DNA from 4 places in the Spirillospora sp. NPDC029432 genome. Region 1 is predicted to be linked to each of the others. Evidence: riboswitches for the same ligand, from Rfam matches in the RefSeq annotation. Region 1 holds a riboswitch; each other region holds the start of a gene.
The links. A riboswitch is a leader RNA that binds a small molecule or an ion and turns the genes downstream of it on or off. The one in region 1 is predicted to bind cyclic di-AMP.
Positions count from the first base shown of each region.

Region 2: another riboswitch for cyclic di-AMP. It lies ahead of AB0881_RS30455 (CHAP domain-containing protein); the one in region 1 lies ahead of AB0881_RS18425 (hypothetical protein).
Region 3: another riboswitch for cyclic di-AMP. It lies ahead of AB0881_RS37690 (C40 family peptidase); the one in region 1 lies ahead of AB0881_RS18425 (hypothetical protein).
Region 4: another riboswitch for cyclic di-AMP. It lies ahead of AB0881_RS05440 (DUF4200 domain-containing protein); the one in region 1 lies ahead of AB0881_RS18425 (hypothetical protein).

Region 1 is NZ_JBEZWH010000020.1:80,129-87,635, forward strand. It holds gene AB0881_RS18420 (hypothetical protein) at 1-1,691, shown strand, start outside; gene AB0881_RS18425 (hypothetical protein) at 1,792-2,427, opposite strand; cyclic di-AMP (ydaO/yuaA leader) riboswitch at 2,436-2,599, opposite strand; gene AB0881_RS18430 (hypothetical protein) at 3,028-3,774, opposite strand; gene AB0881_RS18435 (OB-fold domain-containing protein) at 3,941-4,360, opposite strand; gene AB0881_RS18440 (thiolase family protein) at 4,357-5,523, opposite strand; gene AB0881_RS18445 (CoA transferase) at 5,534-7,507, opposite strand, start outside.
Region 2 is NZ_JBEZWH010000051.1:46,462-53,968, forward strand. It holds gene AB0881_RS30445 (glycosyltransferase) at 1-1,203, opposite strand, end outside; gene AB0881_RS30450 (CDP-glycerol glycerophosphotransferase family protein) at 1,196-4,117, opposite strand; gene AB0881_RS30455 (CHAP domain-containing protein) at 4,312-5,154, opposite strand; cyclic di-AMP (ydaO/yuaA leader) riboswitch at 5,169-5,308, opposite strand; gene AB0881_RS30460 (hypothetical protein) at 5,632-5,844, shown strand; gene AB0881_RS30465 (TetR/AcrR family transcriptional regulator) at 5,998-6,648, opposite strand; gene AB0881_RS30470 (nitroreductase family protein) at 6,860-7,507, shown strand, end outside.
Region 3 is NZ_JBEZWH010000088.1:364-6,723, reverse strand. It holds gene AB0881_RS37715 (hypothetical protein) at 1-350, shown strand, start outside; gene AB0881_RS37710 (NlpC/P60 family protein) at 347-1,411, shown strand; gene AB0881_RS37705 (ribonuclease domain-containing protein) at 1,439-1,861, opposite strand; gene AB0881_RS37700 (Mut7-C RNAse domain-containing protein) at 2,041-2,820, shown strand; gene AB0881_RS37695 ((deoxy)nucleoside triphosphate pyrophosphohydrolase) at 2,847-3,257, shown strand; gene AB0881_RS37690 (C40 family peptidase) at 3,322-4,362, opposite strand; cyclic di-AMP (ydaO/yuaA leader) riboswitch at 4,370-4,511, opposite strand; gene typA (translational GTPase TypA) at 4,703-6,360, shown strand, end outside.
Region 4 is NZ_JBEZWH010000005.1:72,852-80,358, reverse strand. It holds gene AB0881_RS05450 (serine/threonine-protein kinase) at 1-1,254, shown strand, start outside; gene AB0881_RS05445 (S8 family peptidase) at 1,414-2,580, shown strand; cyclic di-AMP (ydaO/yuaA leader) riboswitch at 2,743-2,936, shown strand; gene AB0881_RS05440 (DUF4200 domain-containing protein) at 2,940-3,881, shown strand; gene AB0881_RS05435 (hypothetical protein) at 3,933-4,115, opposite strand; gene AB0881_RS05430 (hypothetical protein) at 4,293-4,958, shown strand; gene AB0881_RS05425 (dihydrofolate reductase family protein) at 5,128-5,742, shown strand; gene purL (phosphoribosylformylglycinamidine synthase subunit PurL) at 5,796-7,507, opposite strand, start outside.

The sequences.
Region 1 (7,507 bases):
CGGGGACGCTGGCGGGCGCGGTGCTGCACGCCCCGCTGCCCGGCCTGGCCGCCGGGCTCTGCACCGGTCTGGCGATGGCCGTACCGGCGCTGAACGAGGGGCTGGCGAACCGCCTGTCGTTCATCCCGCGGTCGCGCCGTTCCACCCCGCGCGGAACGATCTACGCGACCCTGGACAACGCGCTGGTCGCGGGGGTGGGCACCGGTGTCCTCGGTGCCGCGGCCTTCGCCGTCATGGCCACGCTCGTCAAGGGCGTGGACGCGATGGCGGCCGCTGCGACCGCGTTCGCGGTCTACGGCCTGATGGCCGCGTTCAGCGCCGGCCTGTGGGCATGGACCTTCTTTCGCGTCACCCATTTCCGCCTAGCTCTGCGGGGTTGGCTCCCGTGGCGTCTGTGGCCTTTCCTGTCGGACGCGCTGGACCGGGGAATCCTGCGGCAGGCCGGTACGGCGTGGCAGTTCCGCCACGCCCTCCTGCAGGACCACCTGGCGCGCTCGGTCGTACCCCGGCAGCTGCGGGCCCGCGCCGAGGCGGGATCCGCGTACGCCCGCTACCAGCTCGTCGACGTCCTGCTGCGGGAGGACCGGCCGGAGGAGTTGTTCGCGCTGCTGCGTTCCCGCGTCGACGACCCCGAAGAGGAGGATCTCTGGGCGCGGCACCATCTCGTCGAGCTGCTGCCCCTGTACGGGCGGGTGGACGAGGCCGTCGAACTCCTCGAAGCCCGCGTGCGCGCGGACCCGTTCGCCACGAAACAGCTGGTGGACCTCCTGGTCGAACACCGGCGAGTGGAGGATCTCACCCGGCGGGCCGAGTCCGGCGATCCCTATGCCGCCGAACGGTTGGTCGACCTGCTGGTCGACCAAGGCCAGGAGGCGGTGCTGAGAGATCGTGCCAGGGCCGGTGACGGACATGCCGGTGCCCGCCTGGCGGACCTCCTGACCGGCCAGGGCCGCCGGCCGGAGGCGGCCGTCCTTCTGCGCGAGCATGTGCCCGCCTGGTGGGCCGAGCGCCGCCTCGCGGACATGCTGGCCGCCGACGGGAAACCTGACGAGGCCATCGCCATGCTGCGCGCCTCCGCGAATCCCAAGGCCCGGCAGCACCTGGTGGACGTCCTGGGCGCCTGCGGGCGGGTGGACGAGGCCATCGCCACCGCGCTGTCGGTGGCCGAGGCCGGCGAGCTCGCCTGGGCCAGACGCCGGCTGATCGATCTGCTCGTCCAGGACGGCCGCACCGACGAGGCCATCACCATGCTCCGGAACCGCGCCGCAGCCGGAGACCACCGGTGGGCCGCCGGCCGCCTCGTCGACCTGCTGGCACTCCAAGGCCGTATCGAGGAACTGCGGCCCCTGGCGGCCAAGGACCGGCGCGCCGCGCAGCACCTGGTGGACCTCCTCGTCCAGCGCGAACGTGTGGACGAGGCCATCGCCTTCTGCGGCGCCCGCGCCGACGGAGGCCCTCCCGAGGTGGCCGTATGGGCCCGGAAGCGCCTCACCGAACTCCTGGCGCGGCAGGGCAGAGCAGCCGAGCTGCGCGCCCGCGCGGACGCCGGCGACGCCCATGCCACCGCCTGGCTGGTCGGCCACCTGGTGGAGCTGGGACGCACCGACCAGGCCGTCACCATCCTCCGCGCCCGCGCCGACGCCGGCGATCCGTGGGCCGCCTACGAGATCTCCCAGCTCCTCGACCGGTGACTCCGTTCCGCGGATACCGGTCCGGCATGGGAAACGAGGGCATGGCGGTCGAGCGGATGCGCCCGGCCGGGTGGCCCGGCCGGGCGCTCTCACCGTTCGTTCACAGCTTCTTGGGCCGGTACGCCTTGTACTCGCTGCCGGAGTCGAGGCCGTAGTCGCGCGTCCGGTGGTCGGTGCCGTACCTGCCGCGCTGCTCGAAGGCCCAGTAGGAGGTGTGCTCGTCGTCGGCCCACTTCTCGAAGATGACGACGTGCCGGGTCGTGTTGGTGCCCTCGGCGTCCATGACGAGGTCACCCTTCTTGAGTTCGGACATCTTGATGCGCTTGGTGTACCGCGACGACGTCAGGCCCACGGTGTTCGGGCCCGGCTTGGGCAGATCGAGCGCCATCGCCACGTAGCCGGAGCAGTCGGTCCGGTAGCCGTCGTGGTAGTCGCTCTGGCTGTAGGGGACCCTCCGGTCGGTGTGCGGACGCCAGGTCTTGGCGCGGGCGATCACCTCGGAGCGCTCGTCCTGCTCGTCGCGCGCGTCGCCCGACGGCTTTCGGGCATCCGGCCGCTTCTCCGCCGGGATCGTCGCGACGGCGGCGGCCTTCTCCGCGCCGTCCGGACCGGACGACCCGGCCGACGCGTGTACGGTCGTCGCCGCCACGCCGACCACGGCGAGGCCGACCAGTGCGCCGGTGGCGCCGCGGGACAGGCCCAGAGGGCCGCGCTTCTTGCTGTGCTTGCCTTGCAAGGGGGACTCCTTGGCTTCCAATACGCCTACCGGGTTAGCTGACGGGTTCGGACGTGGAAGTCGCCCTACGGCTCTGAGGGCAGGCCGATTCACCCCTGCGCGGACCGGCTGAGGTCCGGCGCACGGTGGATCCCCGGCTCCGCCATGAAGGCGGACTCGGCGTTGCCGCTGCGATCCTTGGGCGCTGGGCCCGTTCACGGGACCCGGTGTCCCGTGCGCGAAAGAGCGGCGCTGATTGGTTTGTGCGGCCATGCGAGGGCCGCGTGCTCTGAGAGCGGCTGCCGGCGCGCTCGGCCCGCACGCCGTGGCGTGCGCATGGGAAGGGCCTGGTGCTCGGGTCTCGAAGAGACCGGACGCGGCAGGAGGACGCGTGGATCGCGCCCGTTCCCTCACCCGACGGTGTCAGATGAGGTCATCGTGCTCATAGGGGACAAAGCACCTGGAGGGCACTTTGGTGGACGACAAGCTAACGCAACCACCAAGAGAAGGCAAACACCCACAAACTCACGCTTCGAGCAGCTCACAGCGCCAGAGCCGGCCAGATCATGCGGTGCTGCGCGGCCGCCGGTGACGGTCGGCCGCCTCACGTCCCCGCGTTGTCTACCGCTTCGGTGTGACGACGGGGGCGTTGAACGGAAGGACCAGCAAGGGGCCCGTCACCACCACTTGGTCGGTGTTGGGCACGCCCCAGCCGAGGTCGGCCTTCTGGTGGCAGGTGCCGCGGTCCTCGATCCAGTACCTGGCGTCCGCGCCGCCCGGCCCGGAACGGAAACGGCCGAGCAGCGAGATGCGGTCCCGGATCTTGCCCTTCTGATCCACCACGAAGCCGTGAATGGGGTACGTGCCGCGGAAACCGCCGCCCGCCGTCCGCGCCTCGTAGGCGAGGTCCGAGATCATCACGCGGAGGGTCTCGCCCGCCTCGTCGGTCACGGTGGCGTCGAATTCACCCATGAACGGCGTCACGAAACCGGGGAACGACGTGTGGAACCGCTCCGGATAGATCGGGGGCCGCCGTTCCAGCGAGGAGAAGCGGTAAGCACGCCGGAAGGTGCCCGCGTTGATCGTGTACGTGCCGTTCTCGCAGACGAACGGACGGTACGTGCGCCCCGCCAGATCGGTGGACAGCCGTACGATCTCGTTGCCCGTGGCGGGATCCCCGAATTCCTCCTCCACCATGGACGAGGAGATTCCGTGCCTGGTCACCTTGAGCTTGAACCCTGGGCCGACCGCGGCGATGCGGCTCTCGCTCTCCTTGACGTGGACGTCCTGGATCTCCTTGGCGGAGGCGTTCGGCGCCATCGCAAAGGCGGCGGCCAACGTCATCCCGACCACGGCGAATCGGACCACGGTCCCTCCCTGCGTCCTGTACATCGTCGTACCAACAGCCATGATCACAGGATCGTCCCCCTCCGCCTAGGCCCACGGCGCATCGGGCCCGGGGACAGGCGGCCGGTCTCGGCCAGCGGGGCGTACGCGAGATGAGGGCCTCATCCCCATGTGTATCCCCGTGTGTTCAGCTCCCGTCCGGCTCGACGTAGGGCAGGGTGATTCCGCCGACGTCGTGGAACGCCGTCCGCACGCGGAGCCCCACGCGCACGTCGTCGACCGTGGCGCCGACGAGGTTGGTGAGCAGCTGGAACCCCTCGTCGAAGGTGACGATCACGACGGCGTAGGGGGCGCTGAACTCCGGCGCCTGCGGGCGCCAGACCACCGTGTGGCTGTAGACCTCGCCGCGGCCGCCGCTCACCTGCCACTCCAGCGCACCGGAACCGCAGTGGCGGCAGTCCCAGGCCGGGTCGAACACGGCGCGGCCGCATCCGCCGCAGCGCTGGTAGCGCAACTCGCCCGCGGCGCAGCCGTCCCAGAAGGGCCGCGACACCGGCGTCGGCTGCGGCAGCGGGATCCCCGGCCGCTGAGGTTCCAGGACGGTCACGGGCGCTCACTCCCCAGCAGGACGACGTCGGTGAACAGCGCGCCGGCTCCCCCGGCCGAGCACAGCGCGACCTTCGCGTCCGGTACCTGGCCGCTCCGGCAGCGCTTCTGCAACTGGTGCACGCCCCTGGCGACGCGCTGGGACAGCTGGACGACCCCGCCCCCGTGGCTGTAGGACATGAGCCCCCCGTCCGTGGTGATGGGGAACTCGCCGCCCGGTGCGATGCGGCCGTCCATGACGAAGTCGCCGCCCTCGCCCTCCCCGCAGAACCCGAAGGCCTCGAACTGGCGGATGATCTCGAACGAGAACGGGTCGTACAGCTCGCACACGTCCACGTCGGACGGCCCCAGCCCCGCCGTGGCGAACGCGTCGCGGGCCGCGCGCCGCCCGACGTAGCCGTTGGGCACGTCGCCGGTGCCGCCGCGGAGATCCCACGCGGGCGCGTGCCGGTAGGCCGGTCCGAGCGCGTCCAGGCCGCCGCCGAGGATGTACACGGGGGTGCCCGGGAGGTCGGCCGCGCGCTCGGCGGTCGTCACGATCAGGGCGCATCCGCCCTCGGAGGTCGTCGCGCAGTCGAGCAGGCGGAACGGGTCGGCGATCATCCGCGAGGCCAGCACGTCGCCGGCGGTGAAGGGGCCGCGTCCGGAGTAGACCGCGTCGGGGTTGGCGTGGCCGTTGTTGCGGATGGTCGCGGCGACCTCCGCCATCTGTTCCGGCGTGGTGCCGTAGAGGTGCATGTGCCGCCGGGCGATGAGGGCGAACTCGGCGGCGGTGTAGAGGCCGAACGGCACGACGAACTCGTTGGCCGGGCGCGTCCACGGCGCGGTCGCGGCCCGTTCCGTGTAGAGGCCCGCTCCCCCGTCGGCGAGCAGGACCGTACGCGCCAGCCCGGTCGCGACCAGGCTCGCCGCCTGCAGCAGCCCCGCGATCCCACTCGCGGCGTTGGAGTTCCAGGCCGGGCCGATGCCGAGCGCGTAGATCAGCTCGGGCGCGTGCTTGCTGAACACGGCGTCCACCTCGGACGCCGGGACGGCCGCTTCTGCGAGCACGCCGCGCGCCGCCTCCAGCGTGATGGAGAAGGCCGTGTGTCCCTCCAGGACCCGTGCCTGGCGGGTGTTGTACGCGGCCACGATCGCCACGTCGCGGAAGGGGTGTTCGCTCAAGATCACTTCCCTACAGGTTGTCCGGTCGTTCGCCGATCACGCCGAGCCGCCGCAGCGCGGCGATCCGCTCCGGTCCGATCCCGGCGACCTCGCGCAGCACTTCGTCGTTGTGCTGCCCCAGGGTCGGCGCGGGCCGGGCGAACCAGGGCCCCTCCCTGGACGCGGCCCTGAACGGCACCCCCGGCATCCGGTGCTCGCCGAGCACCGGATGGTCGACGGTCTCGGCGAACGAGCGGTCGGCGAACTGCGGGTTGTCCAGCGCATCGGCGGGCGGCACGACGCGCGCCGCCGGAACGCCCGCCGCCGCCAGCGCCTCGGCCAGCTCCGCCGCGTCCCGCCCGGCGCAGTACGCGTCGAGGTGCTGATCGATCCGGTCGTGGCCGCGCCTCCTGCCCTCGCGAGAGGAGAAGTCCGGCGACCGCGCCCAGGCCGGATCGCCCAGCACCGTGCGCAGCGCCGCCCAGTGCTCGTCGGTCACGACGGCCAGCGCGAGCCACTCGTCGTCATCGGGCCCGCCGCACCGGTAGAGGTTCTGCGGCGCCGCGACCGGCCCGCGGTTTCCCGCGCGGACGAGTTCGGCACCGTACGCGCTGTGCTCGATCACGACCTCCGCGGCGACGTTCAGCGCCGACTCGACCATCGGGACCTCGACGAGGACACCGTGCCCCAGCGTGTCGGCGCGTTCGAGCGCGGCGAGCGTCGCCACGACGGCGTGCGTCCCGGCGAGGGGGTCGCAGGGGCCCTTGAGGACCATCGGCGGCGCGTCGGGATGACCGGTCATCCAGGCCAGGCCGGACGCCTGCTCCATCGTCTGCGCGAATCCGGTGCGATCGCGCCAGGGCCCGTCCAGGCCGAAGGCGGGCATCCGCACGAGCGTGACGCGCGGGCAGCGCTCCCGTACGGACTCCCAGGTGATGCCGAAGTTGTCGAGCACGCGCGGCGAGTAGTTCTCGATCAGCACATCGGCCTGGGCGAGCAGCTCGAACAGGACGTCCCTGCCTTCGGCGCGGGCCAGGTCCAGCGTGATCCCCCGCTTGCCGGCGTTGGCGCCCTGGAAGACCGCGCCCCATTCCCACCAGCCGTCGACGCTCGGCGGGCGGGTGGAGGTGAAGCGCATCCCGTCGGGCCGCACGGTCGATTCGACCTTGATGACGTCCGCGCCGAAGGCCGCGAGCAGCTGGGTCGCCGAGGGACCCGCCCAGAACCCCGTCAGGTCGACGACCCGGAGGCCCTCCAGCGGCGCCCCATCCGAACGGGTACCTTCGCGTACACGAGGCTCCCAATCGACACGGCCCGTGTGCTCTCCCACCCCCGGAGCCGGAAGCGGCCCGGGCCCGGCGTCCCCGTCGACGAGATAGGGCCGCCTCGGCTGCACGAAACCATGCGGGTTCGCGACGAAGACGCCGCGCGCGCTGAAGTGCTCGTTGGCCGGCACGGTCGCCGGAGTGCCGATCGGCGACACCGGGATCCGCAGGGCACTGGCGATCTCCTCGATCGCGGCGGCCGGCAGCGTCCCTGTCCAGTCCTCGATGATCTTCTGGAACTCGGCGAAGCGGCCCTGCCGCGGCTTCGGATCGACGATCCCCGGATCGTCCAGCAGATCGAGGCGGTCGATCATGGCCAGGAAGTCCTGGAACATCTGACCGGTGATCGTGCAGAACCCGACCCAGCCGTCGGCGCTGCGCTCGACCGAGGGGATCTCCACCGTGCGCCCGGACGGCCCGGTCCCGGCCAGGCTCACCGTGAGCGGCGCGTACAGCGACATCGCCACGCACATGCATTCCAGCAGCGACAGGTCGATGTGCTCGCCGCCCCGGCCACGGCGACGGGCACCGGTACGCAGCGCCAGCGCGGCCGCGGCGGCGTAGCCGCCCCCGATCCACTCCCCCAGGCGCCCGCCCGCATGGACCGGCGGCCGGCCCGGATATCCCCGCCCTCCGGTCGAACCGGCGAGCGCCTGCAAGGTGAACTCCGTCCAGGGCCG
Region 2 (7,507 bases), on a different contig from region 1:
CGGCGGCACGGTCAGCGGCGGCAGGCCGCGGTGGAGCAGGCCGAACAGCCACTCCCAGCGGTCCAGCACCGCCTCCGGATCGAACCGGCGCACGGCGCGCGGCGCCTCCCCGCCCAGCCGCGCGCGCAGCGCCGGATCGGTGATCAGCCGCTCCAGCTCGGCGGCGAACGCGGCCGTGTCGCCGGCCCGGACCAGCAGCCCGTTCCGGCCGTCGGCGACCAGGTCGCGGACCCCGGGCGCGCAGTCGAACGCCACCGCCGGCAGCCCCGCCGCCATCGCCTCCAGCAGCGCCATCGGCAGGCCCTCCTGCCGGGACGGCAGCGCGAAGACCGACGCCCGGCCCAGCGCGCCCGGCACGTCCGCGGTCACCCCGGCGAACTCCACCGAGCCGGCGACGCCGAGGCGGGCGGCCTGCGCGCGCAGGTCGTCCTCGCGCGGGCCCGTCCCGTACAGCCGCAGCCGCCACTCCGGGTGCCGCTCCGCGATCGCCGCCCACGCCTCGATCGCCAGGTCCACGCCCTTCTCGTGCGCCAGCCGCCCCACGCAGACGACCACCGGCTCCCGCTCGGCCGGTACGGAACCGGGCCGGACGTGCAGCGCGTTGGGCATGTGGTCGGCGTTGGCCATCCCGTCGCGCGCCCACGCGTCGGCGTCCTCGGCGGTCAGCGCGAGCATCCGGTCGGCCCCGGCGTACAGCTCCCTGACCCGGGCGTAGCGGGACGAGCGGCGGCTGGCCTGGTACGACTCGTGGCACATCCCCACCACGCGCAGCCCCCGCGTGCGGGCGAGGTCCACCCACTCCATCGCCCAGACCTGAGCGACGATCACGACGCCTCCGGGCCGGGCCCCGGCGAACAGCTCCGACAGCCGCTCGGCGCCGCGCCGCACGGCCGCCGCACGCCTGCCGTCCCTCAGCCGCGCCCGGACGTCGGCGCGCGCGCGGAACGTGCGGGGCCGCCACGGCAGGGCGGGAAGCGTCCAGGTCTCGTGCAGGTGCTCCACCTTGTACGGGCGCGCCTCCCCGTACGGGCCGCCGAAGTCGTGCGGGACCTGGGCGCGCGTGATGCCCACGAGGATCACGCGGTGGCCCCGCCCGGACATCAGCCGGGCCAGGCCGTGCGCCCACTGCTGGACGCCGCCCATCTCCTCCACGTTGTTGCACACGATGAAGACGTCCCGTCCCCTGCCGCGAGCGTCAGCCACGGCGCGCCCCCTTCCCGAAGAACCGGCCGACGACCGCCGCGGCCGCGGTGCCCTGGTCGTGCTCCCCGTAGCGGTCGGCGAAGGCGTGCCGCGCGCCGGCGTAGTCGTCCCGGACGGCGTCCAGATTGCACAGCGCGCCGAACAGCGCGTCCTCGTCCTCGACGACCGGGCCGGGGGCGTGCGCGGCCAGGTCGAAGTAGCCGCCCGGGCTCTCCCGGCCGCGCGGCGCCCAGGCCCGGCCGGGCGGTGGAGCGGGCTCCGGCTCCGGCGGCGTGTAGAAGATCATCGGGCGATCCAGCAGCGCGTAGTCGAACATCACCGACGAGTAGTCGGTGACCAGGACGTCCGCGAGCAGCAGCAGCGGCGTGACGTCGGCGATGTGGCCGGCCGCCCGGACCGCGTGCCGCAGCCCGCGCGGCACCACGGTCCGGCACAGGTAGTGCGGCCGCACCAGCATGATCTGCTCGCCGCCCAGCTCGGCCGCGAACCTGGCCGCGTCGAACGGCAGCCCGGCCCGCGCCACCGGCCGCCCGCCCGGACCGCCCCGGAACGTCGGCGCGTACAGGACGACCGTGCGCCCGTCGTCCAGCCCCAGCTCGCGGCGCAGGTCCGCCAGCTCGCGGGCCAGCTCCGGATCGCCGCCGCTCCCCCGCACCAGCGGGTCGTTGCGCGGGTAGCCGGCCGGGAGCAGCTCGGCGGTCACGCCCAGGCCGGGCACCAGCGTCCGCTCGTCGTGCGCGGAACGGACGAGGAAGCAGTCGTAGCGCTCCACCGCCCGCCGGAACCGCTGCTGCTCGGCGCGCGTGGCGTTCTTCAGCGCCGGCTGGTCGAACCCCATCAGCTTGTACGCCGAGCCGTGCCAGGTCTGGAGGTACGTCGTCGCCTTCCTCTTGCGCAGCCCCTCCGGGAAGCCCTGGTTGTCGATCCAGAACTCCGCCCGTGCGAGCGCCCGGAAGTAGGCCCACGACCCGCGCCGCACGAGCGCCGCGTCCTTCGGGAAGCCCTTGGGGCTCCCCTCGTACGACCAGTAGGCCCGCACGGGGACGCCGGCGCGGCGCAGCTCCCGGTAGATGTACTTGGGGTTGTCCGAGTACTGCTTGCCCAGATGGCTCTCGAAGACGACCGTGCCCTTGCGGACGGGAAGCCTGGACAGGACCCGGTTGAAGACGGCGATCTTGGTCTTGCGGGCGGTGAGCCGGCGCCGCAGCGCCGCCCGCAGGGAGCGCGCCGACCGTTCCGCACGGCGCAGCCCCCGCCAGGCCCGCCGGAAGGCCGGGCTGTGGCGGAGGGCACGGAGGGCCGCCTTGAACGGCTCGGTCAGCAGCCCGCCGCCTTCCAGGACGAACGACAGGTTCCCCGCCTCCGTCTCGTACGGCCTCAGCCGCGTGCCCGCGAGCCGGGTGAGCCGCGGCCGCACCGGCAGCGGCACACCGGTCACGCCGGCGCCCCCGCCCGCCAGGCCGATCCGGAGGACGAGCCGGTCGCCGTTCACCCGCATGATCAGCCGGGCGTCCCACAGCGGGTCGACCAGCCCGATCGGCCGGACCCGGCGGGCGGTGTCGAGCCCGGCGCGGAACTCGATCGCGTCGCCGCGGTGGGCGAACTCCGCCGGGAACCGCACGGTCCGGCGGCGGTGCCGCCGGTCCCGCAGCTCCACCTCGCCGCGCAGCCGGGCCCCGGCGGGCACCCGGCCGAGCGGGTTGGCGACCAGGCCGGTCAGCCGCGCGCGGCGGCCGGCGCGGCGCAGCGCGGTCGCGGTGGTCGCGGGCCGCAGCTCGGTCAGCGGGCGGGCGTGGATGCCGAGCGCGGTGACGTCGAGGATCTCCCGGCCCGGCCCGTCCCGCAGGTGCCGCTCCCCCCAGTAGACGCGGCCCTCGTGCTCGACCAGCTCGGCGCGCAGCTCCGGGATCTTCTTGCGGGCGAACTCGGCGGCGGAGATCGCGCCCTCCAGATCGCCGCGCCCGACCATGTACGCGGCGATCGCGGGCAGCCGCCTGGCCGCCGCCAGCGTCCCGGGGTCCAGGCCGGCGACGTACGGCCGGGCCAGCTCCAGGAACCGCCGCCGGTACTCCTCGTCGCGGGCCCGCAGGTCGTCGAGGTAGAGGAGCAGGTCGTGGTTGACGAACTTGACGTCCTTGGCCGCCTTGAGGTCCGCCGCCCCGTGCGCCCGGAACACCCGGTCGATACGGCGGTGGATCTCCAGCCGGTCGGCCAGGTTGCGCAGTTCCCGGCGGCGGTTGGAGATCGACGGGCGGTCGGCGTCCGCCTCCACGTACCAGGTGTAGACCCGGTGCGGGACGACCGCGATCCGGTCCGCGGCCAGGTACGCCTCGGCCGAGAACAGCAGGTCCTCGTAGTGCAGGTCCTCGACGAAGCGGAGCCCGCGATCCAGGAGGAAGTCCCGCCGGTAGCACTTGTTCGTGGAGAGCGTGTCGTACAGCAGGTCGGGATGGTCGAGGACGGAGTCGTGGACGGCGCGGCGCCGGTAGAGCCGCGGATACCAGGGCGTCTCGCGGGCCTTCGGGCCCAGGTGGGACCGGACGCACAGGCCCGAGACCAGGTCGGCGCCGGTCTCCTCGGCGGCGGCGACCATCGTGAGGCAGGCGTGCCGGTCCAGGACGTCGTCGCTGTCGAGGAACATCACCCGGTCCCCGCGGGCCAGCTCCACGCCGGTGTTGCGGGGGCGGCCGCAGCCGCCGGAGTTCTCCGGCAGGTGGACGGCCCGGACCCGGCCCGGGTGCGCCGCCGCGAACCGGTCGGCGGCCTCGCCCGTCCCGTCGGTGCTGGCGTCGTCGACGATCACCACCTCGACGCCGCCGAGCGTCTGGCCCAGGGCCGAGCGGACGGCGCGCGGCAGCCGTCCGGCGTCGTTGTAGGCGATCACTACGACACTGACGTCCGGCCGGACCCGCATCCCATCCCCTTTCAGACGTTCCGGGACAGTGATTTCCAGCCAGGTCCATCACCGGGTCGACACGGGATCAAGTGGACGTCAATATTCACGGATTCTCGTGTTCTGTCCCGGAACGCTCGGAAGCCCGGAGAACGCGCCGAGGGCGCCCGCACCAGGTGCGGACGCCCTCGGACCAGGGGTTGTGCGGGAGTGGCTCAGCTGTTCCGGTAGTCGGGGTAGCCGTAGCCGACGATCTGCGACTTCTGCCGCGTCTTCTCCTTCACGGCGTTGCCGGTGTTGCCCTCGACGGTGTCGACGGTGCCGTCGCCGTTGTCCTTGACGACAAGGCCGACGTGCTCGATCGAGTTGATGCCGCCGCCGTTCCAGGAGAAGAACACCACGGCGCCGGGCTTGGCCTCGTGGCCCCAGCGGCCGGTCTTCTTGAACCACTTGGCGTGCTCGACGGTGTAGGCGTCCCAGCCCATGCCCTTGACGCCGGTCTGCGCGCCGACCCAGGACACGAACATGTTGCACCACTGCGCGCCGTTGTAGCTGGACACGTTGCCGCCGTCGCGCGCGGCGGTCAGCTTGGCGTTGTCGGTGCCCACGTACCAGTCGTGGAACTTGGTCTGGCCGCCCTTGCCCTCGCTGATCCCGACCTGCTTCTTGGCCAGGGAGATCACTTCCTTGGCGGTGGCGGAGTTGGCGTTGGCGGTGGCCTTCTTGGCGGAACCGGCCTTCTTCTGGGCGTCGGCGGCCTTGCCGGCGACGGTCCCGGTGGCCTTCTGGGCCTCGCTTCCGGTCACCTGCTCGGGCTGGACGGCGGTGTGGCCGGCCTTGCCGACGCCGGCGACACCGGCGACGGTCTGGACCTCGGCGCCCGAGGCGCCGGTGGAGGCCGCGGCGCCCACGGCCGAGCCGAGGGCGAGCACGCCCAGGGCGGCGCCGCCGGCCACACCGGCCGCGGCACGGCCCCGAAGGGCGAAGGTCTGGGTGGTCAGCTCGCTCGCACGGGTACGAAGGTCGGCGAGCAGAGCGGGAGAGATACGGAACGACACAGCAGGGGTCTCCTGATTTCTTCCATGGCCGCCTACCGGGTTAGCTGTCGGATTCGGGCGTGGAAGTCGCCCTACAGCGCACGCGGACGTGCACCGATTCACCCCAGATGGTTGGGTCCCCGGCTCCAGGCGCCGCTTTCGGCGCGGAACGGACTCGGCGGTCCGGCGGCCGTTCAGGGGCCACCGGCACTGCGATCAGATGGATGGACGGTTCGCGCGGGTCTTGATCCGCACACGCGACCGCGTTCGGCGGGATCCGGCCCGGTCGGCTCGGCCCGCCTGCCAATGGCGACGCATGGGGCGCATCGCCCAGAGGTGGTCAGAAGGTATCAAACTTCTAGCTCGTGGCAAATCCGGTGCAAAGCACGCGGACACAGGTTCAAAACCACACGAACCCCGCATCTCTTCCCGACATCGGGGAACGATTCGGACTCTCGTGTCCGATCGACCCGTACGCACCGGGAGGGGAACGCGGCGATGCTGCCGGATCTGGGGTTGTTGGCGATCGCTCTGCTGGGCCTCGCGGGACTGGCCGTGCTGGCCCTCGCGCTCTGCGTGGCCGGGGGCCTGCGGCTGGCCCGCTCCCTCGCCGAACGGGTCCCCGTACGGCCCGACGGGGCCCCGCTCCCGATGCGCCGCCCAGCCCCGAAGGAACGCGCGACGAGCGGCCGCATGGGCACGGCCCGCTAGCCGAGCAGGGCAGGCAAAACCCCGCCTCTACACCGTCTCACCTGCGCCTTCAGCGACAAAGGCCACACCAAGGCCGAGTCACGAGCGCCGTGAGACGTGCCTCACACGCGCACCCACACCCCGCTCCCAAGCCGCACCCGAAAGTGACCCGGGTCACGGCCCGGTGGCGGCCTCCGCGCCGGCGGCTCCGGCGGCGGCCGGGGCAGCGCCCGCGATGGCGCCGGCCAGGACGAGCCGCCCGGCGGTGGTGACCATGGCGACGACCTCGTCCACCGGGGTCCGCAGCGAGGTCAGGCTGACCAGGGCGGCCAGCAGCACGTGGCCGAGGACGACCTCGACCTCGTCCCGCTCGGGCACCGGGTCGCCGATCGCGGCGGCCAGCCGGTCCCGCAGGGTCATGAACAGCACCAGCCGGTCGTCCTCGACCGAGGAGTCCTCGGACGTCACCGCCTGGACGATCGCCGACGTGAGCGGGATCTCCTCGGCCCCGACCCGGATGATCCGCTCCAGCAGCGCGGTGAGCCGCTCGACCGGGGTGTCGCCGACCGCGAGCGAGTCGATGTCGTCGGTGACCTGGTGCACCCAGTCGCCCGCCACCTCGGTGATCAGGTGGTCCTTGGTGGCGAAGTAGCGGTAGACCGTGGCCCTGGCCACACCGGCGCGGTCGGCCACGTCGTGCATGGTCACGGCCGGGTAGCCGCCCTCCAGCGCCAGCAGCCGGGCGGCGTCGACCAGCCGTTCCCGGCGGGCCTGCTGCTCCTTGCTCAGCGTCCGGGTCACGGTGAACCGCGCATCGCCGCTCAACGCGCCTCCTTCGGGATGGCCGATCGGGTGACGGACGCCATCTTCTCGCACATCCGTTCCCATCGCGCGCCGGGCACGGGCGGGCGGGCGCGCGGGGCCTTGTCCGCCGCGCCGCCCGCGGGCGAGGATGCATCCAGAAGATCGTTCTTCGCCCTATCGCTTGCTTGGTTGTGACGCTAGTCTAGACACCCGTCTCCGAACGGAGCCGCCGATGGACCTGCACGAGGCCCTCTACACCACCCGCGCCATGCGCAGGGTCCGCCCCGACCCGGTGCCGCTGGAGGTGCAGCGCCGGATCATGGACGCCGCCGTGCGCGCGCCCAGCGGCGGGAACGCCCAGGACTGGCGGTTCCTGCTCGTCGACGACCCCGGCGCCAAGGGCCGGCTCGGGCCGCTGTACCGGGACTCCATCGACCAGCTCTGGAAGACCGTCTACAAGGACCGGCTGGAGACCGCCTGCGCCGCCCCCGAGGAGCCGGACAACGCGCAGATGCTGCGCGTCCAGCGGTCGGCGCAGTGGCTCGCCGACCACTTCGAGGAAGTCCCGCTGTTCCTGTTCGCCTTCACCCGGTTCGACCCGAACGGCGGCTCGATCTTCCCCGCCGTCTGGAGCGCGCAGCTGGCCGCGCGCGCCGAGGGCGTCGGCAGCTCCCTCACCTCGGTGCTGGGCTTCTTCCACCCGGACGAGACCTACGAGATCCTCGGCGTCCCCAAGGACGAGCACTGGACCATGTCCTGCTGCGTCTCGTTCGGCTACCCCACCGGCCGGTGGGGCGTGGCCGCGCGCCGTCCCGCGCACGAGGTCACCCACCGCAACGCCTGGGGCGCCCCGGCCGGATTCGAGACCCCCGAACCACTC
Region 3 (6,360 bases), on a different contig from region 1:
AGGACCCCAAGGCCTACACGGACCGGCTCGCCGGGATGGTCACCGAGCAGCTGCGCGGTGAGCTGCAGCGCAGCGCCGCCTCGCCGGGACTGCTGGAGGAACGGCGGCGGCAGCAGATCGTCGCGCAGAGCACGGCCACCCTCGACCGCGTCCGCGACATCGAGGACAACTCCGTGATCTTCCTGGTGACCGGCAAGCAGCGGGTGACCAAGGGCGGCAAGGAGGGCCAGGAGAGCCAGCAGTACGCGGTGACGGTCGCGCGCGACGGGTCGGCCCTGCGCGTGTACGCGTTCGGTCCCGCCGACGCCGGCCAGGCCGGCGACACCGCCGGCGCCGGTGATACCGGATGAGCCGCCGCAGGCTGCTGATCGCGGCGGCGCTGGGCGCGGTGGCGACGGTGTTCGGCGCGCTGATGATCGTTCCGGTGCTGTTCGGGGCGAGCCAGTTCATGTTCGGCGGCGGGGGCGCGGGCGCCGCGTGCGTGGACGTCTCCCAGGCGGGGTCGCAGCCCTCCGAGGCGAACGACGCCCGCGCCATCCCGGCCAACTACCTCGAGCTCTACAAGAAGGCGGGCAAGGACTACGGCATCCCGTGGAACGTCCTCGCTGGCATCGGCAAGGTCGAGACCAGCCACGGGACGTCCCGGCTGCCCGGCGTGCAGAGCGGCGAGAACTACGCGGGCGCGGGCGGCCCGATGCAGTTCCTGGCGGCCACGTTCAAGTCGTTCGCGGTCGACGGCGACAAGGACGGCAAGAAGGACCGGTACGACCCCGACGACGCGATCCCGTCCGCGGCCCGCTACCTCAAGCACAACGGCGCCCCGGAGCGGATGCGCACGGCCCTGTTCATGTACAACCACTCGTGGGACTACGTGAACCTCGTCCTCGACTGGGCCAAGAAGTACGTGGGCGGCGACTTCACGATCGTGCAGTCGAACGGCGTCGAGTGCCAGGACAACCAGCTCCCCGCGAACGCCGGCGAGCTGGTGCAGCGGATCATCGCGTTCGCGATGGCGCAGCGCGGGAAGCGGTACATCTTCGGCGCGAACGGCCCGGACGCCTGGGACTGCTCCAGCCTCCTCCAGGGCGCGTACCGTTCGGTCGGGCTCAACATCCCGCGCACCACGTTCGAGCAGTGGCCCTGGGGCGTGAAGATCGAAAAGGGCAAGGAGCAGCCCGGCGACCTGGTCTTCTTCAACTCGGGTCCCGGGACGTCCGCCAACAATCCCGGCCATGTCGGCATGGTGATCGGCAACGGCAAGATGATCGTGGCGAGCTGCTCGACCTGCACGCCGAACATCGGCGTCAAGCCGTACAAGCGCTCGGACTGGATCGGCTCGACCCGCCCGCTGGCCCGCCCGGAGATGAAGCGCCGGGTCGCCGAGCTGGCCGCCCAGCCCCGGTCGGGCTGACCGGGGCCGGGCGGCCTTCCGCTCCGGTCAGCAGGCGAAGTCGATGTCGGAGAAGCTCTCGTAGTGGTCGTCGGTGTAGTACATGCCGTCGTGCCCCTCGTCGCCGGAGGTGACGATGCGGCGGGCGCCGCGGTGGTCGACGCCGGGCGTCTCGACCGTGTACTCGCGGTAGAACCCCGCGGGCTCGTCCGGCAGGAGGCCCTCGCGGTTCTGGAAGACGGTGCCGTCCTGGGGATAGGGGTACGGGCCGCCGCGGTCGATGAGGCGGATGGTGTCGTCCGCTTCGGGCGGCAGCTCGGTCGCGCAGATCGGCGGGATGTCCGCGGCGATGACGGCCGCGAGCGCGGGCGGCCCGGCGAGCGGCTGGGCGGCCGGCGCGCCCTGGACGGCGGGGACGAGGAAGGCGGCGGCGACGAACGGGAGCAGGAGCAGGTGGCGGGGGGATTTCATGGGTTCGAGTGTGCGGGCCCGCCCCCGGCAGCGGTCAAGGCCGCCCGGCGGGTTTCAGGGGAAGTTGCCGATCGCATTACCCCCGCTTCGGCAGGACGTACCGGCCGCGCTCGGGGGTCCGGAGGCCGGGCGCGGATCAATTCGGTCGACATCGCGGCGCAGCGTGGCATGCTGGCCGCGTGGAGCCCGCGACAACGATCTCGATCGCCGACGAACTGCTGATCTTCCTGCCCTCCGCGCGCCGCCGGGCGCGGCAGGAGGTGGCGCACGACGGCACCTCGACGCTGGGGCACATCGTGGAGGCCCTGGGCGTGCCGCTGCCCGAGGCCGGCCGGCTGCTGGTGGACGGCGTCCCGGTCGAGCCCGGGCACCAGCCGGCCGCGGGCGAGGAGGTACGGGTGGAGGCGGTGTCCCGGCCGCAGCCCGTACCGCTGGAGCCCGGCCAGGCCGCGCCCCGCTTCCTGCTGGACGTCCACCTGGGCACGCTGGCCCGCCGGATGCGGCTGCTCGGCCTGGACACCGCGTACCACAACGACATGGACGACCCCGCGCTGGTCGTCCAGGCGAACGAGGAGCGCCGGGTGCTGCTGACGCAGGACCGCGGGCTGCTGCGGCGCCGGGCGCTGTGGTTCGGCGCGTACGTGCGCGGCTCGCGCCCCGACGACCAGCTGCGCGACCTGCTGGAGCGCTTCGCGCCCGCGCTGTCGCCGTGGACCCGCTGCACCGCCTGCAACGGCGTGCTGGCGCAGGTGGGCAAGGAGGAGGTCGAGCGGCAGCTGGCCGACGGCACCCGCCGCAGCTACGACGTGTACGGGCGCTGTACCGACTGCGGCCAGGTCTACTGGCGCGGCGCGCACGGCGGCCATCTGGAGCGGATCGTCGAGGACGCGGCGGCCGTCGTGGCGGCGGCCGGGACGGCCGGAGCCGCGCCCGGCTCGGCGCGGAGCGCGGCCTCCTGAGACGCTCGGCCCGCCCGTCCGGCATGATGCCGGGCAGAGAGGGGCTGGTCACGATCAACGTAGTGGTGGGCGCGGCGATCATTTCCGGGGGGCGGCTGCTGGCCGCGCAGCGGGCCGAGCCGGCGGCGCTGGCCGGCGGCTGGGAGTTCCCCGGCGGCAAGGTCGATCCCGGCGAGACGGACGAGGACGCCCTCGTCCGCGAGTGCCACGAGGAGCTGGGCGTCAAGGTCGCCCTGGCCGAGCGGATCGGCGGCGACTGGCCGCTGGTGCTGGGCGGCGTGCTGCGGGTGTGGACCGCCGCGGTCGTCGAGGGCGAGGCGCGCGCGCTGGAGCACCTCGCCCTGCGGTGGCTGGGCCCGGACGAGCTGTACGACGTCGCGTGGCTCCCCGCGGACCTGCCCATCGTCGAGGCCGTACGGCCGCATCTGGGCGGCTGACGGCCTCGCGGGGGCGGTGGGGCCGGGTGGGACCGGCGGGCCCGCGCCGGCCCGCCGGCCGGTCTCAGGAGATCCGGTTGGCGCCCGCGTAGTCGGAGCGGTCCGACATTTTCGAGATCTTCACCACATCGCCGGTCTGCGGGGCGTGCAGGTACTTGCCGTCGCTGAGGTAGATCCCCATGTGGTGCAGGCTGGAGCCGAAGTAGACCAGGTCGCCGGACCGCAGCTCGCCCTTGCTCACTTTCCGGCCCTCGCCGTACAGGGCGCCGGTGTAGTGGGGCAGGCCGGGCTTGCCGACCTTCCCGTACGCCCAGACGACCAGGCCCGAGCAGTCGAAGCTGCTGGGGCCCGCGGCGGCCCATACGTACGGGCTGCCGATCTTGGTGAGCGCCTTGCGGGCCATCTTGGCGGGCAGGTCGGAGCCCTTCACGGTCGCCTTGAGCCCGGTCTTGGGGTCCTTGACCCGGGTGGTGGTCAGCTTGTCCAGCTGCTTGACGACCTCGGTGACCTTGGCCTTGGCCGCCCCGCGCGCCTGCTGGGCCTTCGTCGCGGCCTGCTGGACGCGGGCCGTCTCGGCCTTGGCCGCGTTCTGCGCCCGGGTGGCCTGGTCGATCTGCGCCTGGAGCCGGTTCACGGCGGCGGCGCGGCTCTGCGCCAGGTACGCCGACGCGGACAGCCCGGAGGTGTCGGTGCCGGCGCCGTAGAACATGTCCGAGCCGCCCGCCATGTAGTTGGCGGCGGCGAGCCGGCCGAGCTCCTCGCGGGCGGGCGCGGCCTGCTGCTGGAGGCGCGCGGCCGTCTGCGCGGCGGTCCGCTCGGCCCGCTGGGCGGCCTTGAGGTCGACGCGGGTCTTGTTGTACGCCTCGGTCAGCTTCTCGGCCTCGGTGTTCAGCGCGTCCAGCCGCTTGCGGAGCTCGCTCTCGGACGGCTTGGGCTGCGCGGCGGGGGTGGCCGCGGCCCGTACGGCCGGGGGCGCGATCGTGGGTGCGGCCGCCGGGTGCACGGCGGCCTCCGCGGCGATCGGGGTCAGCGCGCCGAACGCGACGACCGTGGCAGCGGTGAGGGAGGGCACGGCGAAGCCGCGCCGTTCGCGAGCCGGTGACAAACCGGTGAACTCCTCTCCTTGGCCGCCTACCGGGTTAGCTGACGGGTTCGGGCCAGGAGTCGCCCTACGGCGCGCGGGGGTGCGCGCCGATTCACCCCAGGGGGCCTGGGTCCCCGGTTCCCCCGGAGGGGATTCGGCGGTCTCCGGCCGTCGTCCCGGGGGGCGGGACTCGGAACGACCGGATTACGGGAGAGTACAAAGTCCGGGCAAAGTTGGCCAAATAGCAAGATGTGCGGCGCGCGGGAAGACGTGGGCGGGCCGTCGACGTTGAACGCCCAGTAGAATCGAAAGAGTCGCAGTCTGCGGCGGAACCCCACACTCTCACCCAAGGCGAGACCGCATGCCCATCTCCACGCGTGACGACCTCCGGAACGTCGCGATCGTCGCCCACGTCGACCACGGGAAGACGACGCTGGTCGACGCCATGCTCTGGCAGTCCGGGGCGTTCCGCGACAACCAGGACGTGGACGACCGCGTCATGGACTCCGGCGACCTGGAGCGTGAGAAGGGCATCACGATCCTGGCCAAGAACACCGCCGTCCGGCACGCCGGGATGACGATCAACATCATCGACACCCCCGGCCACGCCGACTTCGGCGGCGAGGTCGAGCGCGGCCTGTCCATGGTCGACGGCGTCGTGCTGCTGGTGGACGCCAGCGAGGGCCCGCTCCCGCAGACCCGGTTCGTGCTGCGCAAGGCGCTGGCCGCGAAGCTGCCGGTGATCCTGGTCGTCAACAAGACCGACCGGCCGGACGCCCGCATCGACGAGGTCGTCGACGAGACGTACGAGCTGTTCATGGACCTCGACGCCGAAGAGGACCAGATCGACTTCCCGATCGTCTACGCCTCCGGCCGCGCCGGCCGCGCGTCCCTCACCAAGCCCGAGAACGGCGGGATGCCCGACAGCGAGGACCTCGAGCCGCTGTTCGACATCATCAAGCAGACGATCCCGGCCCCCTCGTACGACCCCGACGCCCCGCTCCAGGCGCACGTCACCAACCTGGACGCCTCCAGCTACCTCGGCCGCATCGCGCTGTGCCGGGTGCACTCCGGGATCATCAAGAAGGGCCAGTCGGTCGCCTGGTGCAAGCGCGACGGCAGCGTCGAGCGCGTCCGCATCAGCGAGCTGATGATGACCGAGGCGCTCACCCGCAAGCCCGCCGACGAGGCCGGGCCCGGCGACATCATCGCGCTGGCCGGCATCGCCGACATCATGATCGGCGAGACCCTCGCCGACCCCGACGACCCGCGCCCGCTGCCGCTGATCACGGTGGACGAGCCGGCGATCTCGATGACGATCGGCACCAACACCAGCCCGCTCGCCGGCCGCGAGAAGGGCACCAAGGTCACCGCCCGGCTCGTCAAGGACCGCCTGGACCGCGAGCTGGTCGGCAACGTCTCGATCCGCGTCCTGCCGACCGAGCGTCCCGACGCCTGGGAGGTCCAGGGCCGCGGCGAGCTGGCGCTGGCCATCCTCGTCGAGAACATGCGCCGCGAGGGCTACGAGCTGACCGTCGGCAAGCCGCAGGTCGTCGCCCGCGAGATCGACGGCAAGAAGCACGAGCCCGTCGAGCGGCTCACCGTCGACCTCCCCGAGGAGCACCTGGGCGCGGTCACGCAGCTCATGGCCGTCCGCAAGGGCCGCATGGAGCAGATGACCAACCACGGCACCGGCTGGATCCGGATGGAGTTCCTGGTTCCCGCCCGCGGCCTGATCGGCTTCCGTACCGAGTTCCTCACCGAGACCCGCGGCACCGGGATGGCGCACCACGTCTTCGAGGGCTACGAGCCCTGGTTCGGCGAGCTGCGCACCCGCCCGTCCGGGTCCCTGGTCGCCGACCGCACCGGTGCCGCCACCGCGTACGCGATCACCAACCTGCAGGAGCGCGGCACCTTCTTCGTCGGCCCCACCACGCAGGTGTACGAGGGCATGATCGTCGGCGAGAACTCGCGCTCCGACGACATGGACGTCAACATCTGCAAGGAGAAGCAGAAGAC
Region 4 (7,507 bases), on a different contig from region 1:
GACGACCCGTCGTACAAGGCGCCCGAGCAGCTCAGCGGCGTCGACATCGGCCCGGCGGCCGACGTGTGGGGCTGGGCCGCGGTGCTGCTGTTCGCCGCGAACGGGCGGCCGCCGTTCGGCGAGGGCTCGCCCTCCGAGATCATGCAGCGGATCATGTACGACGATCCGGACATCACGGCGCTGCCGTTCTACCTGCGCGGGATCGTCGCGGACGCGCTCGCGAAGGAGCCCGCCAAGCGGCCCACCGCGGCCGGGCTGCTCGGCCGGCTCCTGGACGGCGGGGGCCCGCTCGCCGACCGGATGCCGGAGTCGCTGGTCGCCGAGGGCCGCGCGCTCGCCGGCACCCCGGGGCCCGCCGCGGCCGTACCGGCGCCCGAACCGGAACCCGAACGGGAACCGCACCCCGAGCCCGAGCCCGCGCCCGCTCAGGTGCCGGCCGCGTCGCCGCCCGCGAGCTTCGGAGCGCCCGCCTTCCCGGCGGTCCTCGGCCCGCGGAACGAGTGGCCGCCGCAGGAGCCGTCCGACCTCACCCGGGTCGACACGCCGCGCGTCGAGGACACCGTGTTCGACCACGACCCCGCCACCCAGGCGATGGCCCCGCTCGCCACCGCTCCCCCGCCGGATCCGGCGGACCGTACCGAGCCGACGCCGCACCTCATCCCGGGCATGGGCGCGAGCCGGGGCGACGAGGACGACGAGCGCACCTCCACCGCGATCCTGTCGCTGCCGCCCGCGGGCGGCGAGAGCGGGTTCGCCGGGCTCCTGGCGCGGCTGCCGCGGCCCGGCAACCATCTGCTCGGGGTGGCGCTCTCGCTCACCATCGGGGTGCTGGTCGGTGTCGCGATCATCGGCCTGGTGCTCTGGCCGCAGATGCGCGGGGACGACGACGGCGCGCCCGCCGGGAAGGCCGACGGGATCGACGACACCCCGGTCACGGCCGTGCCCGAGGCGTTCGCCGGCACGTGGAAGGGGACGCTGGTCAACACGGGGCGGGGCGCCACGTTCCCGGTCGAGGTGACGTTCGAGAAGGGCACGAAGGCGGCGCGGGCGGTGTACCCGCAGAACGGCTGCACGGGCACGCTCGCGTTCGCCCGCGGGACCAACCGGCAGCTGCACATGTCGCTGACCATCGCCAAGCCCTGCACGGCCGGTGACGTGCTGGTGAGCCGGCAGCCGGACGGGTCGCTGCAGTACGTGTGGTCGGCGCCGGGCAGCTCCCAGGTGGGCTACCAGGGCAAGCTCAGCCGCGACTGAACCGCGAGCCCCTTCCTGGCCTGATTCGGTCGGCGTAGCCGAAATGCCGGATTTAAAGGCTATGTCCAGCAGAGATCCAATAAAGTACCTCCGCCCAGGGTCGCCTCGACCCCGGCCGCGGGCGCCGTGCGCGGCCCCCGCGTGAGAGAAGGAGAGCTCTTGCGGACTTTCCCCCGAAGGGTGCTCATCATCGGCGCGGTCGCCGCGACCGGTACCGCCGCCACCCTGCCCGCCTTCGCCGCCGCCCCCCAGGCGCCGCCCGTCCCGGTGGCCGCGGCGCAGGGCACCCCGGCCCCGGGCCGGTACATCGTCACCATGAAGTCGGGCTCGTCGCCGGCCGGCGCGGCCGCGCGGGTCAAGGCCGCGAAGGTGCAGCGGTACGACCGCGTCCTCAACGGCTTCGCCGCCAAGCTGAGCACGTCCCAGCTCGACCGGCTGCGCCGCGACCCCGCGGTCGCCGCGATCGAGCAGGACCAGATCGTCCGGGCGTCCACCACGCAGAAGTCCCCGGTGTGGGGGCTGGACCGGATCGACCAGCGCAAGAAGACGCTGTCGAAGACGTACACGTACAAGTCGACCGGTTCGGGCGTCAACGCGTACGTCATCGACTCCGGGCTCGCCCACTCCCACCCGCAGTTCGGCGGGCGCGCCTCGATGGTCTGGGTCGCCCCCGAGTTCAACGGCGACGGCTGGGACCACAACGGCCACGGGACGCACGTGGCCGGGACGATCGGCTCCGCGACGTACGGCGTGGCCAAGAACGTCAGGCTGCGCGGCCTGCGCGTGCTGGACGCCGACGGCTACGGCTACGTCTCGACGATCGTGGCCGCCGTCGAGTGGCTGCAGAAGAACGCGGCGAAGCCCGCGGTCGCCAACATGTCGATCGGCGGCGGCAAGTCGGCGGCGCTGAACGCGGCGGTGGAGAAGCTCTCCCGGTCCGGCGTGTTCACCACGGTCGCGGCCGGCAACGAGGGCCAGGACGCCTGCAAGACGTCCCCGTCCAGCGCCGGCTGGGTCATGGCGGTCGGCGCGACGACCATCCACGACAACCGCGCCACCTGGTCGAACTACGGCAAGTGCCTGGACATCCTGGCGCCGGGCTACGGGATCACCTCGACCTGGCCGGGCGGCGGCAAGTCCACGCTGAGCGGCACGTCGATGGCCGCCCCGCACGTCAGCGGGGTCGCGGCCCTGTACCTGGCCGGGAAGAGGACCGCCACTTTCCCGCAGGTGCAGAAATGGCTGAACGACAACTCGACAAAGGGACAAATCGGTCGTCTTGGGAGCGGAACGCCCAACCGGCTGCTCTACAAGTCGGGTCTGTGAGTCGCGTCACGTAAGATGGCCCGGCTCCCAGCGGGGGGCCGGGCCCGGCGGGCGGATGAACCATTCCACTGTCCCCACCGTTTAATCTTGGCGAGGATCCGATTGGTTCCGAACAGTTCGTTATTGTTCGGTCGGTGACTCGCCCTGGGCCCCGGGGTGGGCCGGCCGAACCGGCCTAATCCCGGCGCGTCCCCCCGCGTCCGGGAACCGGGGACCCAAACGCCGGCGGGTCCGGGCTTCACGCCCGGCACGCGCCGGCCGGGGTGAATTCACCGCCCGCCACCAGCGGACGGTGATAGGGCTGCTCCCGGCCCGAACCCGTCAGCTAACCCGGTAGGCGATCGAGGAGAGGAGAGGACGTGGAGACCCCCAACTCCACCCGCCGGTGGCACGCTCGGCTGCGGCGCCCCGCCTTGGCACTCGTGGCGCTCGCCGGTGCCCTGCCGCTGACCGCGGGCACCGTGCCCGCGGCCCATGCCGACCCCGGCGACTCCGGACGCATCAGCAAGTACAACCGCCAGATCGCGAGACTGGAGAAGGCGTACGGCGGCGACCTGGCGAAGCTCAAGGACGCCCAGTACGGCGTCAAGAAGGCCCAGGAGAAGTCCAAGGACCTCCAGGCCGACCTCCGCGTCGCCCGGGGCCTGGTCGCCCAGCTGGCGGCCAACCAGTACATGAGCGGCGGCACCGACCCCAGCGTCACCGTACTGGCCGCCGACGACCCGTCCAACGCGCTCAGCAACATGAGCCTGGCCAGCCACGTCGCGCAGAACCAGTCCAACAAGGTCCAGCAGATCCAGAAGCTGGTGAACGAGCAGGAGAAGGCCCGCAAGGAGTACGAGGCCAAGATCAAGGGCCTGGAGAAGGAGATCAAGGACCTCCTCGGCCAGAAGTCCAAGATCCAGGCGCTGGTGAAGAAGTACAAGCCCGAGTCCCCGAGCGTGGGCATGGGCGGCGTCACGCCCCGGATGCTCAAGGTCAAGAACACCCTGGACATCGAGTTCGGCCCGTTCCCGACCATCGGCTGCGTCCGCAGCACCGGCGACCCGCAGGACCACGGCACCGGCCACGCCTGCGACTTCATGGTCAGTACCGGCGGCTCCTCACCGTCCGCCAGCGGCCGCTCCCAGGGCGACCGCACCGCCAACTACGCGATCGCCAACGCCAACAAGCTCGGCATCAAGTACGTCATCTGGCGCCAGCGCATCTACGACATGCGCAGCCCCGGCTGGCGGATGATGGAGAACCGCGGCGGCATCACCGCCAACCACTACGACCACGTACACATTTCGGTCTTCTAGCCGTTTCCCTGCCAGTGCGGGGTCGAAGCGGCGGGCCGGGCCGTGGCGTGCCTACCTCGACTTGCGTCCGCGGCGGGTGATCCAGGCGAAGACGGCCTGGGAGATCCTCACGATGAAGGAGGGGTCTCCGCCGCCGGACAGCGACTGGGTGCCGAGGAACTTCGCGTTCGGGTTCTGGCGTCCCTCGTACTCGGCGTTGCTCTGCCCAGGAAGGCGCTTCTCGGGTGGGGGCATCGTTCCTCCAGCAGTGTCGCCGAGTCTGCCTCACGGTAAAGGCGTCGGTTGCGGCGTGGCGATACCCAGCGCATGCCGACCGGTCGCGAGGCCAGGTCCGGCCGTCCGGCTCGTCGCGTGCCCTAGGGGCCATGCCGGCACCGTACGGCAACGGTCCGGTCGCGGTATTTTCCCGGCATGTCGCATCGCGTGATCTTCGAGCTGGACGGCCTGGAGGACGACCTCACCCCTCAGGAGCGCGCCTTCGTCGCCGAGACGGCCGAGCGGTCGGGGACGCCCTCCGGCGAGCCCGTGTACGGGACGGTGTCCTGGGACGAGGTCACGGACGCGCTCGTCGCGTCGGTCTCCCTGGGGGACCCGGAGGCCAGGCTGGCCCTGGTGGACTTGGGCGTGCACTTCGCCGGCGACAGGGTCCGCGGCGACCGGCTCCACAGCCAGCTCCACTCGCTCCCCGAGGACCCGTCCCCGTGGGCGCTGGACGCGACCGGGAGCATCGACGAGCTGGCGGGGCGTTCCGCGGAGTGGTTCGCCAGGATGCTGCGCCGTCCCATCGCCCTCTACGTCTGGCTGCACGAGCAGCAGGCGTACGCGGCCCGCTACGTGTTCGCCGACAGCGACGAGACGCTGTGCCAGTCCTATGTGAAGCAGCTGGCGCCCGCCGGCCAGGCCGAAGGGCTGATCGCGGACGGGCACGTGCGGGGGCAGGGCTGGATCCAGACCGCGGGACTGCCCGCGCCGAACCTCTACCTGCACATCCGCGGGGACCGCGAGGCGGCGTCCCTGCCTCCCGGAGTGAAGGAGGCGACCAAGCGCGGGCAGATCTCCGGGGTCTGGTACGAGTGACCCCACGCCCAAGCAGAACGCCCCAGAGAACGGGCGCCGCGGCTGAGGCGTGGCGATACGCCAAGGCGCGGAAAAATTTCTCACGGATTCCGGGCGCCGGTGTCGGATCGGGCCGCGCCGTTCGTAGCACAGGTGAGTGCGACGAACTCAGCGGGAAGGGATCTCCGACATGAAACTGACGACCGTCACGAACGTCTCCGTCGATGGCGTGATGCAGGGGCTCGGCGGGGCGGAGGAGGACCGCGGGGACGGGTTCGAGCGCGGCGGCTGGGCGCTGCCGCTGTTCGACCACGAGGGCGAGGCGTACCTGGGACGGATCTACCAGCGGGCCGGCGCGTTCCTGTTCGGGCGGCGGACGTTCGAGATCTTCGCCGCCTCCTGGGGAAGCGGCACGTGGGGGTCGGACGAGGGCGACAACCCGATCTCGACGGCGCTGAACGGGCGGCCCAAGTACGTGGTGTCGAGCACGATCACCGACCCGGGGTGGGCGGACACGACCGTCATCTCCGGTGACGTCGCGGCCGCGGTCCGGAGGCTGAAGGCCGAGCCGGGCGGTGAGCTGCAGGTGCACGGGAGTGGAAGCCTGGTCCGCTCGCTGCTCGACGCCCGGCTGGTCGACGAGATCATCCTGCTCACCTATCCCGTGGTCGTCGGCCAGGGAACGCGGCTGTTCCCCGCCACCGGCCCGGACATGGCACTCGAACTGGTCGAATCGCAGGTCACCTCGAACGGCGTGACGATCCAGGTCTACCGGCCCGGCGGGCGCCCGCAGTACGCGCCCTAGGCGCAGCGCGAAGCGCCCGGCCCCGTGTGGGGGGCCGGGCGCTTCCGCCGCTTCTAGCCCGCGTAGCTGGGGACGGTGCGCTCGTGCGCGTCCCGCAGCTCGACCAGCGGGATCGAGAAGAGCTCCTGCGTCTCGCCGTCGGTCCCGACGGACGACACGTCGAGAGAGTCGCCGCCGATGATCCCGAGCTGGGAGACGGGGACGCCCGCCGCCTCGCAGAGCTGCGCGACGCGCTGCTCGGCGCCCGGGCGGATCGCCACCACGGCGCGGGCGACCGACTCGCTGAACAGCGAGACGAACGCGTCCCCCCGCAGTGTGATCTTGGCGCCGAGGCCGCCGCGCAGGCAGGACTCGACGAGGGCCTGGGAGAGGCCGCCGTCGGACAGGTCGTGCGCGGCCGTCAGCAGCCCCTCGCGGGCCGCGTTCACCAGCACCGAGGCCAGCGCCCGCTCGGCGGCCAGGTCGACCAGCGGCGGCAGCCCGCCCAGGTGGTCGTAGACGACGTGGGCCCACTCGGAGCCGCCGAACTCCTCGCGGGTCTCGCCGAGGAGGGCGAGGGTGGCGCCGTCGGAGGTGAACGACATGTTCACGTGCCGGCGGACGTCGTCGTGGACGCCCAGCACGCCGATGACCGGCGTCGGGTTGATCGGCGTGGTGCCGGTCTGGTTGTAGAAGCTGACGTTGCCGCCGGTGACCGGGACGCCCAGGTACTGGCAGGCGTCCGCCAGCCCCGTCACCGCCTGCGCGAACTGCCACATCACGCCCGGGTCCTCCGGGGACCCGAAGTTGAGGCAGTTGGTCACCGCGAGCGGGCGGGCGCCGGTGGCGGCCACGTTCCGGTACGCCTCGGAGAGCGCGAGCTGGGCGCCCGAGTACGGGTCGAGGCGCGTGTAGCGGCCGTTGCCGTCCAGGGACAGCGCCAGGCCCAGGCCCGACTCGTCGTCGATCCGGACGATGCCCGCGTCCTCGGGCATCGCCATCACGGTGTTGCCCATCACGTACCGGTCGTACTGCGAGGTCACCCAGGTCTTGCTCGCCAGGTTCGGGGACCCGGCCAGCCACAGGACCGTACGGCGGATCTCGTCGGGGTTGGACGGCCGCGTCAGCCGGCCCGGCGTGTCGGCCTGCAGCCGTCCGAGGTCCGCCGGCGGCTCGTACGGCCGCTGGTACACCGGGCCCTCGTCGGCGGCCGTCGTCGGCGGGATGTCCACGATCGTCTCGCCGCGCCAGGTCATGACCAGGCGGCCGGTGTCGGTGACCGCGCCGATCGTCGTCGCCGGGATCTCCCACTTGGCGCAGATCTCCAGGAACCGGTCGACCTTGCCCGGCTCGACCACGGCCATCATGCGCTCCTGCGACTCGCTCATGAGGATCTCCTCAGGGCGCAGCGTCGCGTCGCGCAGCGGGACCGAGTCCAGCTCCACGTGCATGCCGCCGGTGCCGGCCGCGGCCAGCTCGGTCGTCGCGCAGGACACCCCGGCCGCGCCGAGGTCCTGGATCCCGACCACGAGGTCCTCGCGGAACAGCTCCAGGCAGCACTCGATCAGCAGCTTCTCCATGAACGGGTCGCCGACCTGGACGCTGGGCCGCTTGGCCTGCGACTCCTCGTCGAACGTCGCCGACGCCAGCACGGAGGCGCCGCCGATGCCGTCCGGGCCCGTACCGGCACCGAACAGGATGACCCGGTTGCCCGGGCCCGGGGCGATCGCGCGCTTGATGTCCTCGTGCTTCATCACGCCCACGCACAGGGCGTTGACGAGGGGGT